Geomonas sp. RF6: one gene and its partner. The protein of the gene in region 1 interacts with the protein of each later gene in a pairwise test. Links are inferred from orthologs where the notes say so. Each region holds a gene or a part of one and is shown in the gene's direction. Other genes may lie near its edges.

Evidence for each region.
Region 2: the proteins of serC (region 1) and selB interact in binary tests that used the Escherichia coli proteins (3 or more experiments, as listed by UniProt). The link is inferred for Geomonas sp. RF6 from one-to-one orthologs.

The regions. Positions count from the first base shown.
Region 1 is NZ_CP087999.1:2,874,253-2,877,542, reverse strand. What follows is about bases 240-3,213. They hold serC (3-phosphoserine/phosphohydroxythreonine transaminase), read left to right. Parts: upstream 240-1,172; coding sequence 1,173-2,255; downstream 2,256-3,213. Other genes in these bases: LPW11_RS12365 (phosphoglycerate dehydrogenase), read left to right, coding at 2,248-3,213; LPW11_RS12375 (YbjQ family protein), read left to right, coding at 559-894; LPW11_RS12380 (hypothetical protein), read left to right, coding at 286-543; LPW11_RS12385 (hypothetical protein), read left to right, coding at 240-285. Outside these bases: more of LPW11_RS12385, read left to right, coding at 1-239; more of LPW11_RS12365, read left to right, coding at 3,214-3,290. UniProt on the Escherichia coli protein: Catalyzes the reversible conversion of 3-phosphohydroxypyruvate to phosphoserine and of 3-hydroxy-2-oxo-4-phosphonooxybutanoate to phosphohydroxythreonine. Is involved in both pyridoxine and serine biosynthesis.
Region 2 is NZ_CP087999.1:1,970,694-1,973,918, reverse strand. Bases 75-2,983 are described here. They hold selB (selenocysteine-specific translation elongation factor), read left to right. Parts: upstream 75-528; coding sequence 529-2,439; downstream 2,440-2,983. Other genes in these bases: LPW11_RS08440 (hypothetical protein), read right to left, coding at 2,605-2,983; LPW11_RS08450 (ABC transporter ATP-binding protein), read left to right, coding at 75-327. In the rest of the region: more of LPW11_RS08450, read left to right, coding at 1-74; more of LPW11_RS08440, read right to left, coding at 2,984-3,225. UniProt on the Escherichia coli protein: Translation factor necessary for the incorporation of selenocysteine into proteins. It probably replaces EF-Tu for the insertion of selenocysteine directed by the UGA codon. SelB binds GTP and GDP.

The DNA.
Region 1 (3,290 bases):
GTCACCGCCCGATTCTGGGGAACCTCTCTCCCCTTCCCCCTGACCCGCTGCATCCGCATCCGCGGGAACGACGCGCTGGTGGCCTTCAGCATCATCGGCTTTGACTTTCTTCTGGCAAAGCTGCCGGAGATCGTGGTCCCCCGAAGCGCGATCGCGGAGTGCGTCCCGTGTGACCTTATTGTCCCCAGGCAGAGGTTGAGCTTTACCGGAGCGCCGACGACGATGGTGGTCTACGGGCGCGGCGCGACGTTCATCCGCAAGTGGTGGAAAGAAGGAGGGCAGTGAGTGGCTATGAACAAGGTCGCTTCCGTCTCGATTGCAGTGATGATTGTGGTAGGGATTCTCTTCCTTGCCGGGGTCTGCTGGCACTCCGTGGGCGAGATCCACTACCTGAAAACCTTCTACCCGTCGAGCTTCAATATAGACCAGGCATACGAGGCGACGAGGATCGAGGCGATAAAGGTGGGGATCATCGCCTTTCCTGTCATCGTTGCCATAGCGGCAGGCCTGTACGTGCTGAAAAACTTCTCCGGCAGGCGCTGAAAAAGGAGGGGAGAGATGGATATTCCGGTAACCACGACCTTCAGCATCGATGGATTCCGCATCCGCGAGTACAAGGGAATAGCGCGCGGCATAGTCGTGAGATCGCCGACCATAGCACAGGGGATTCTCGGGAGCCTCAAGAACATCATCGGTGGGAACATCGGAGCCTACTCCAGGATGTGCGAGCAGGCGAGGCAGCAGGCGTACGAGCTGCTGGTGCAGCACGCGCTGGAGATCGGCGCGAATGCGGTGGTGGGGCTGCGCTACGACGCTTCCGAGGTGGTGAGCCGGGAATCCGCGACGGAGGTCTTGTGCTACGGCACTGCGGTCGTCATCGAACCGGAACGATAGCTCTTCGTCCCGTAGCCGATCTTGCTTTAGACGTCTGGCTCCTTCCAGTTGACGCTCTCTACATCCCACTGCGAGCTCCCAAGACAGCACTCTCGACACAAGCTCCATAACTGTTGAACCTACAAAAGAAAACCTCTCGCATAGCGCCGAGACATGCCAGACTTTTGCCATCTCGTACAGCGACAGGAATTTTTCCTGTTTACAAGAATGACAAGACAATCGCGGCGCTGCTATGATAGATTCCTTTTTTTGCTAAACCACAACGAGAAGGAGATCCTATGTCACGCGTATTCAACTTTAGCGCCGGTCCTGCAGTGTTGCCCGAGGAAGTTCTCAAGAAGGCTGCCGCTGAAATGCTCGACTGGAACGGCTCGGGTCAGTCCGTTATGGAGATGAGCCACCGCGGTAAAGAGTTTATAGCCATCGCCGAAGCGGCTGAGGCTGATCTTAGGGAACTGCTCGCGATACCCTCCAACTACAAGGTGCTCTTCCTGCAAGGCGGCGCCACCCTGCAGTTTGCCATGATCCCCATGAACCTTCTTGCAGGGAAGACCAGCGCCGACTACGTCAATACCGGTGAGTGGTCGAAGAAGGCGATAAAGGAGGCGAAGCTTTTCTGCCAGCCGAACGTTATCGCCTCCAGCGAGGACCAGAAGTTCACCTATGCACCGGCTCAGGGCGACTGGAAGCCCTCTGCGGATGCGGCATACGTGCACTACTGCGCCAACGAGACGATCGGCGGCGTTGAGTTCCAGTGGATCCCCGAGACGGGCGATGTGCCGCTGGTATGCGACATGTCCTCCAACATCCTCTCCAAGCCGATCGACATCACCAAGTACGGCCTGATCTACGCAGGGGCGCAGAAAAACATCGGCCCCGCCGGCCTCACTATCGTGATCATCCGCGAGGACCTGATCGGGAAGGCTCCGGAAAAGACCCCGGCGATGCTGAACTACAAGACCCACGCCGATGCGGACTCCATGTACAACACCCCCCCGACCTACGGAATCTACATCGCAGGTCTCGTTTTCAAATGGCTGAAGGAGCAGGGTGGACTCGCCGCCATGCAGAAGAAGAACGCAGAGAAGGCGGCGCTCATCTACGACCTCCTCGACAGCAGCAGCTTCTACAACAATCCGGTGCGCCGCGAAGACCGCTCCCTGATGAACATCCCCTTCACCCTCGCCAAGCCGGAGCTGGACGACGAGTTCCTGAAAGGTGCCAAGGCGCGCGGGCTCGTGCAGCTGAAGGGGCACCGCTCCGTCGGCGGCATGCGCGCCTCCATCTACAACGCCATGCCGCTCGAAGGGGTGCAGGCGCTTGTTGAGTACATGAAAGAGTTCGAGGTAAAGAATGCCTAGCACCTACAAGATCCTCGTTCTGAACCAGATCTCCCAGATCGGGCTCAGCCGCCTCCCGATCGACCGCTACACCGTCGCAAAGCAGATCTCCGACCCAGACGCCATCCTCGTTCGCTCCGCGGACATGCACAGCATCGACATCCCCGCGAGCGTCAGGGCGATCGGGCGCGCCGGTGCGGGTACCCAGAACATCCCCACGAAGGAGATGTCCGGGCGCGGCGTCCCCGTATTCAACGCACCGGGCGCCAACGCCAACGCGGTGAAGGAGCTCGTCTTTGCGGGGATGCTCATGGCGGCCCGCAACATTCCCGCGGCGCTCAAATTCGTGGAGGATCTCGATCCTGACGATTCGAACATGGAGAAGACGGTCGAAAGCGGCAAGAAGAACTTCTCCGGCTTCGAGCTCTCCGGGAAAACCCTCGGGATCATCGGTCTCGGCAAGATCGGCTGCATCGTCGCCGACGCCGCGATCAAGCTCGGCATGGAGGTCATCGGGTTCGACCCGGAGATCACGGTCGACTCCGCCTGGAGCCTCCCCTCCCAGGTGAAGAAGGCGGAGAGCGTCCTCGACGTGGTAAGGCACTCCAACTTCATCACCGTCCACGTGCCCCTTCTGGACGCGACCCGCCACCTCATCAACGCCTCGAACCTGGAGTTTGCGCAGGAAGGGACCGTCCTCCTCAACTTTGCACGGGAAGCGGTCGTGAAAGAGGAGGACGTGCTGGCGGCCCTGCAGAGCAAGAAGCTCCACTACTACGTCTGCGATTTTCCCGGGGCTGGGATCAACGGGAAGGAGAACGTCATCTCCCTGCCGCATCTCGGCGCCTCCACCCGCGAGGCGGAGGAAAACTGCGCGGTCATGGTCGCCGATCAGATCCGCGACTTCCTCGAGCACGGAAACATCCAGAACTCGGTGAACTTCCCGACGGTGCTCATGCAGCGCGAGTCCCGCTTCAGGGTTGCGATCGCAAACTCCAACGTGCCGAACATGGTCGGTCAGATCTCCACGGCCATGGCGCAGCACGGCCTCAACAT
Region 2 (3,225 bases), 900 kb from region 1 along the record:
CGCGAAAGGGGTGTGAACTTTTCGGCCGGGGAGCGGCAGCTTATTTCATTTGCTCGTGCCGTGGCCTTCGATCCGGAGATACTGGTGCTCGACGAGGCTACCGCCAGCGTGGACAGCTCGAGCGAGCGGCTGATCCAGCATGGGCTGGAAGGGCTGATGGCGGGGCGCACCACCCTCGTCGTGGCCCATCGCCTCTCCACCATCCGCGATGCCAACCGCATAGTGGTCATTCATCGCGGCGAGAAGGCGGAAGAAGGGAACCACGCAGAGCTGATGGCCCAAAAGGGGCTGTATTACCGGCTGTACCAGCTGCAGTTCAAGCAGTAGAGCTTCTTGTCCCATCCCCATCCTGTCGGAACGGTTCATCCAGGATATTCCGGGAGCGTGGGTACATTGCCACGAAGCACTGCAGGAGGCCTAACGTTTCCCCCCTTCGCAAAGGGGGGAACGCGAGGCCTCCTGCGGCCCTTCATTGGAACATACTACGGCTTCCCCGGAATTCCCGGATTAGCCAAGCTGGAGCACCTGATGAAACACCTGATACTCGGTACCGCCGGGCATATCGATCACGGTAAGACCTCGCTGGTGAAGGCGCTCACCGGCATCGACACGGACCGGCTCAAGGAAGAGAAGGCGCGCGGCATCACCATCGAGCTCGGCTTCGCCCATCTTGACCTTCCTGGCGGCATCCGCTTCGGCATTGTCGACGTTCCAGGCCACGAGCGCTTCGTGCGCACCATGGTGGCGGGGGTCGGCGGGATGGACCTCGTCATGCTGGTCATCGCCGCCGATGAGGGGGTCATGCCGCAGACGCGCGAGCACCTGGAGATCTGCCAGCTTCTCGGGGTGCAGCGCGGACTGGTGGTCCTCACCAAGAAGGACATGGTGGAACCGGAGTGGCTCGAGCTGGTGGTGGAGCAGGTGCGCGAATACCTAGAAGGAAGCTTCCTCGACGGCGCCCCCATCGTGCCGGTTTCCTCCCGCAATGGTGAAGGGATCGACCTGCTCAAGGAGGAGCTCGCCCGGGTTGCAAAAGAGGTGCAGCCGAAGAAAGAGGACGCTCCCTTCCGGCTCCCGGTCGATCGCGCCTTCACGGTGACCGGTTTCGGCACCGTCGTTACCGGCACCCTCCTCTCCGGCGGCATCGCGGTCGGGGACGAAGTGGAGATCCTCCCCCGCGGCATTAGTTGCCGGGTGCGCGGGATAGAGGCGCACGGCGCGAAGGCGGACCGGGGGAGCGCCGGCGAGAGGCTTGCGGTGAACCTGCATGGCGTGGAGTACGGCGAGGTATCGAGGGGGGACGTCGTGGTGCCGAAAGGACGCTACAGCGCGACTTCCCGAGTGGACGTGCGCCTCGATTACCTCCCTTCTGCTCCGCGGGAACTGAAGCATCGCTCGACGTTGCGGCTTCATTCCGCCACCTATGAGGTCGAGGCGACGGTGATCCTATTCGACCGCGCATCGTTGCAGCCGGGGGAGACGAGCTATGCCCAGCTGCGTCTCGCCCATCCGGTCCTCCTCCTTCCTGGCGATCCGTTCGTGCTGCGCAGCTACTCCCCGCAGGCCACCCTTGGCGGCGGTACCGTCCTCGACCCCGCTCCCCCCGGGAGGAGAAGGCGGTCGGAGGAAGCTCTCCAGCTCCTCGCTTCGGTGGAAGAAGGGGGCGATCCGGACAGGATACGGCTCCTCACAGAGTCGGCGCGTCTTTCCGGGATTTCCCTCGACGAGATGTTGAACCGCAGCGGTATTTCGGGAAAGAGAATAGAAGCCGCGCTCGGGTCGCTCCTGTCGAACGGATCGGTGCTCCAGGTCGTGAAGGAACCTCGCGTCTTCCTCGCCCGCACCGCATTTGACGAGCTGAAGCAAAAGCTGGCGCTGGAGCTCGAGGAGTATCTGTCGGAAAATCCGCTGCAGGAAGGTATCGGGAAGGAAGAGCTGAAATCGCGCCTGCCGAAACGTAGCGATTCACGATTCTTCGGGCCGCTCCTGGCAGCTCTTGAAAAGGAGGGGCGCGCCCTCTCCGATCGCGATGTCGTGAGGATTCCGGGGCGAAAGGCAGGGGCACCGGTCGACAAGGCCGCCCTGCAGGCGAGTCTGGAAGAGTCGCTGACAAAGGGTTGGCTCGAGCCCCCTACCCTGAAGGAGCTCATGGAGGCAGGCAACAGCGGGGAGAAGGAGGTGCTGGATTATCTGAACCACCTGTGCCGCGAGGGGCGTGTGGTCAAGGTAAAGGCGGACGTATTCTACGCTGCGCCGGCGCTTGCCGAGATCCGGGAGAAGCTGACGACATATCTAAAAGAAAAGGCTGAGATAACGCCGCAGGAGTTTCGGGATCTCACCGGGCTGTCCAGAAAGTTTATGATCCCGCTGCTGGAGTACTTCGACAAGGAGCGCCTGACGATCCGGCTGGGAGACAGGCGCGTGCTGCGCAAAGGATAGCTGGCAAAGCCTCAATCACCAGTGTGAACAGTAGCCGAACCCCTTGAATGGGAGGTACGTAGGGGTGGCCGCCGAGGCTTGATGTATCCCTCCCTACAATCGAAAAAGGGCCATGCCTCAAAGACATGGCCCTCTTTCGTTTTGCTCAGGCAGCATTGAAGCGCGTCACTGCCCTGTGGTAGCACCGCCTCCTGTAGTCCCGGTGTCCGTAGCACCACCTGCTCCAGACCCCGTGTCGCCGGTCGAACCACCTGCGCCGGATCCCATGTCGCCGGTATCACTCGGCGGAGTCGCGGGTTCAGACGGAGATGTTACCCCACCCGTCCCGGAACCGGTGCCTTGATCACTCGGCACCAAAGTGCTGCCACCGGTCCCTGAACCGGTGTCGGTGCCAGTGCCGGTTCCGGTATCGCTCGGCATGGTGGTGCTCCCGCCGGTGCCGGTGCCTGTACCGGTCCCCGTGCCGGTGCCAGTATCGCTAGGCATGGTCGTGCTGCCGCCGGTTCCCGTACCGGTGCCTGTACCGGTATCGCTCGGGGTGGTGGTGCTGCCACCTGTGCCATAGCTCGGCGCAGTCGATCCGCCGCTGGGTGCGTTATACATGCTCCCGCCTGTCCCGGTCCCTGTGCTCGGACTCGTTGTGGAGCCGCCAGCTCCTGTGCCACCGGTGCCGGTAGTGCCGCCGGTGCCGGGAGTAGTACCGACAGCACCGCCGGGGGCACCGTAAAATGGGCCGTACTCGTAAAGGGTGGCGCCGAGCGGGGCGCTGCTTCCCATGCCGGTACC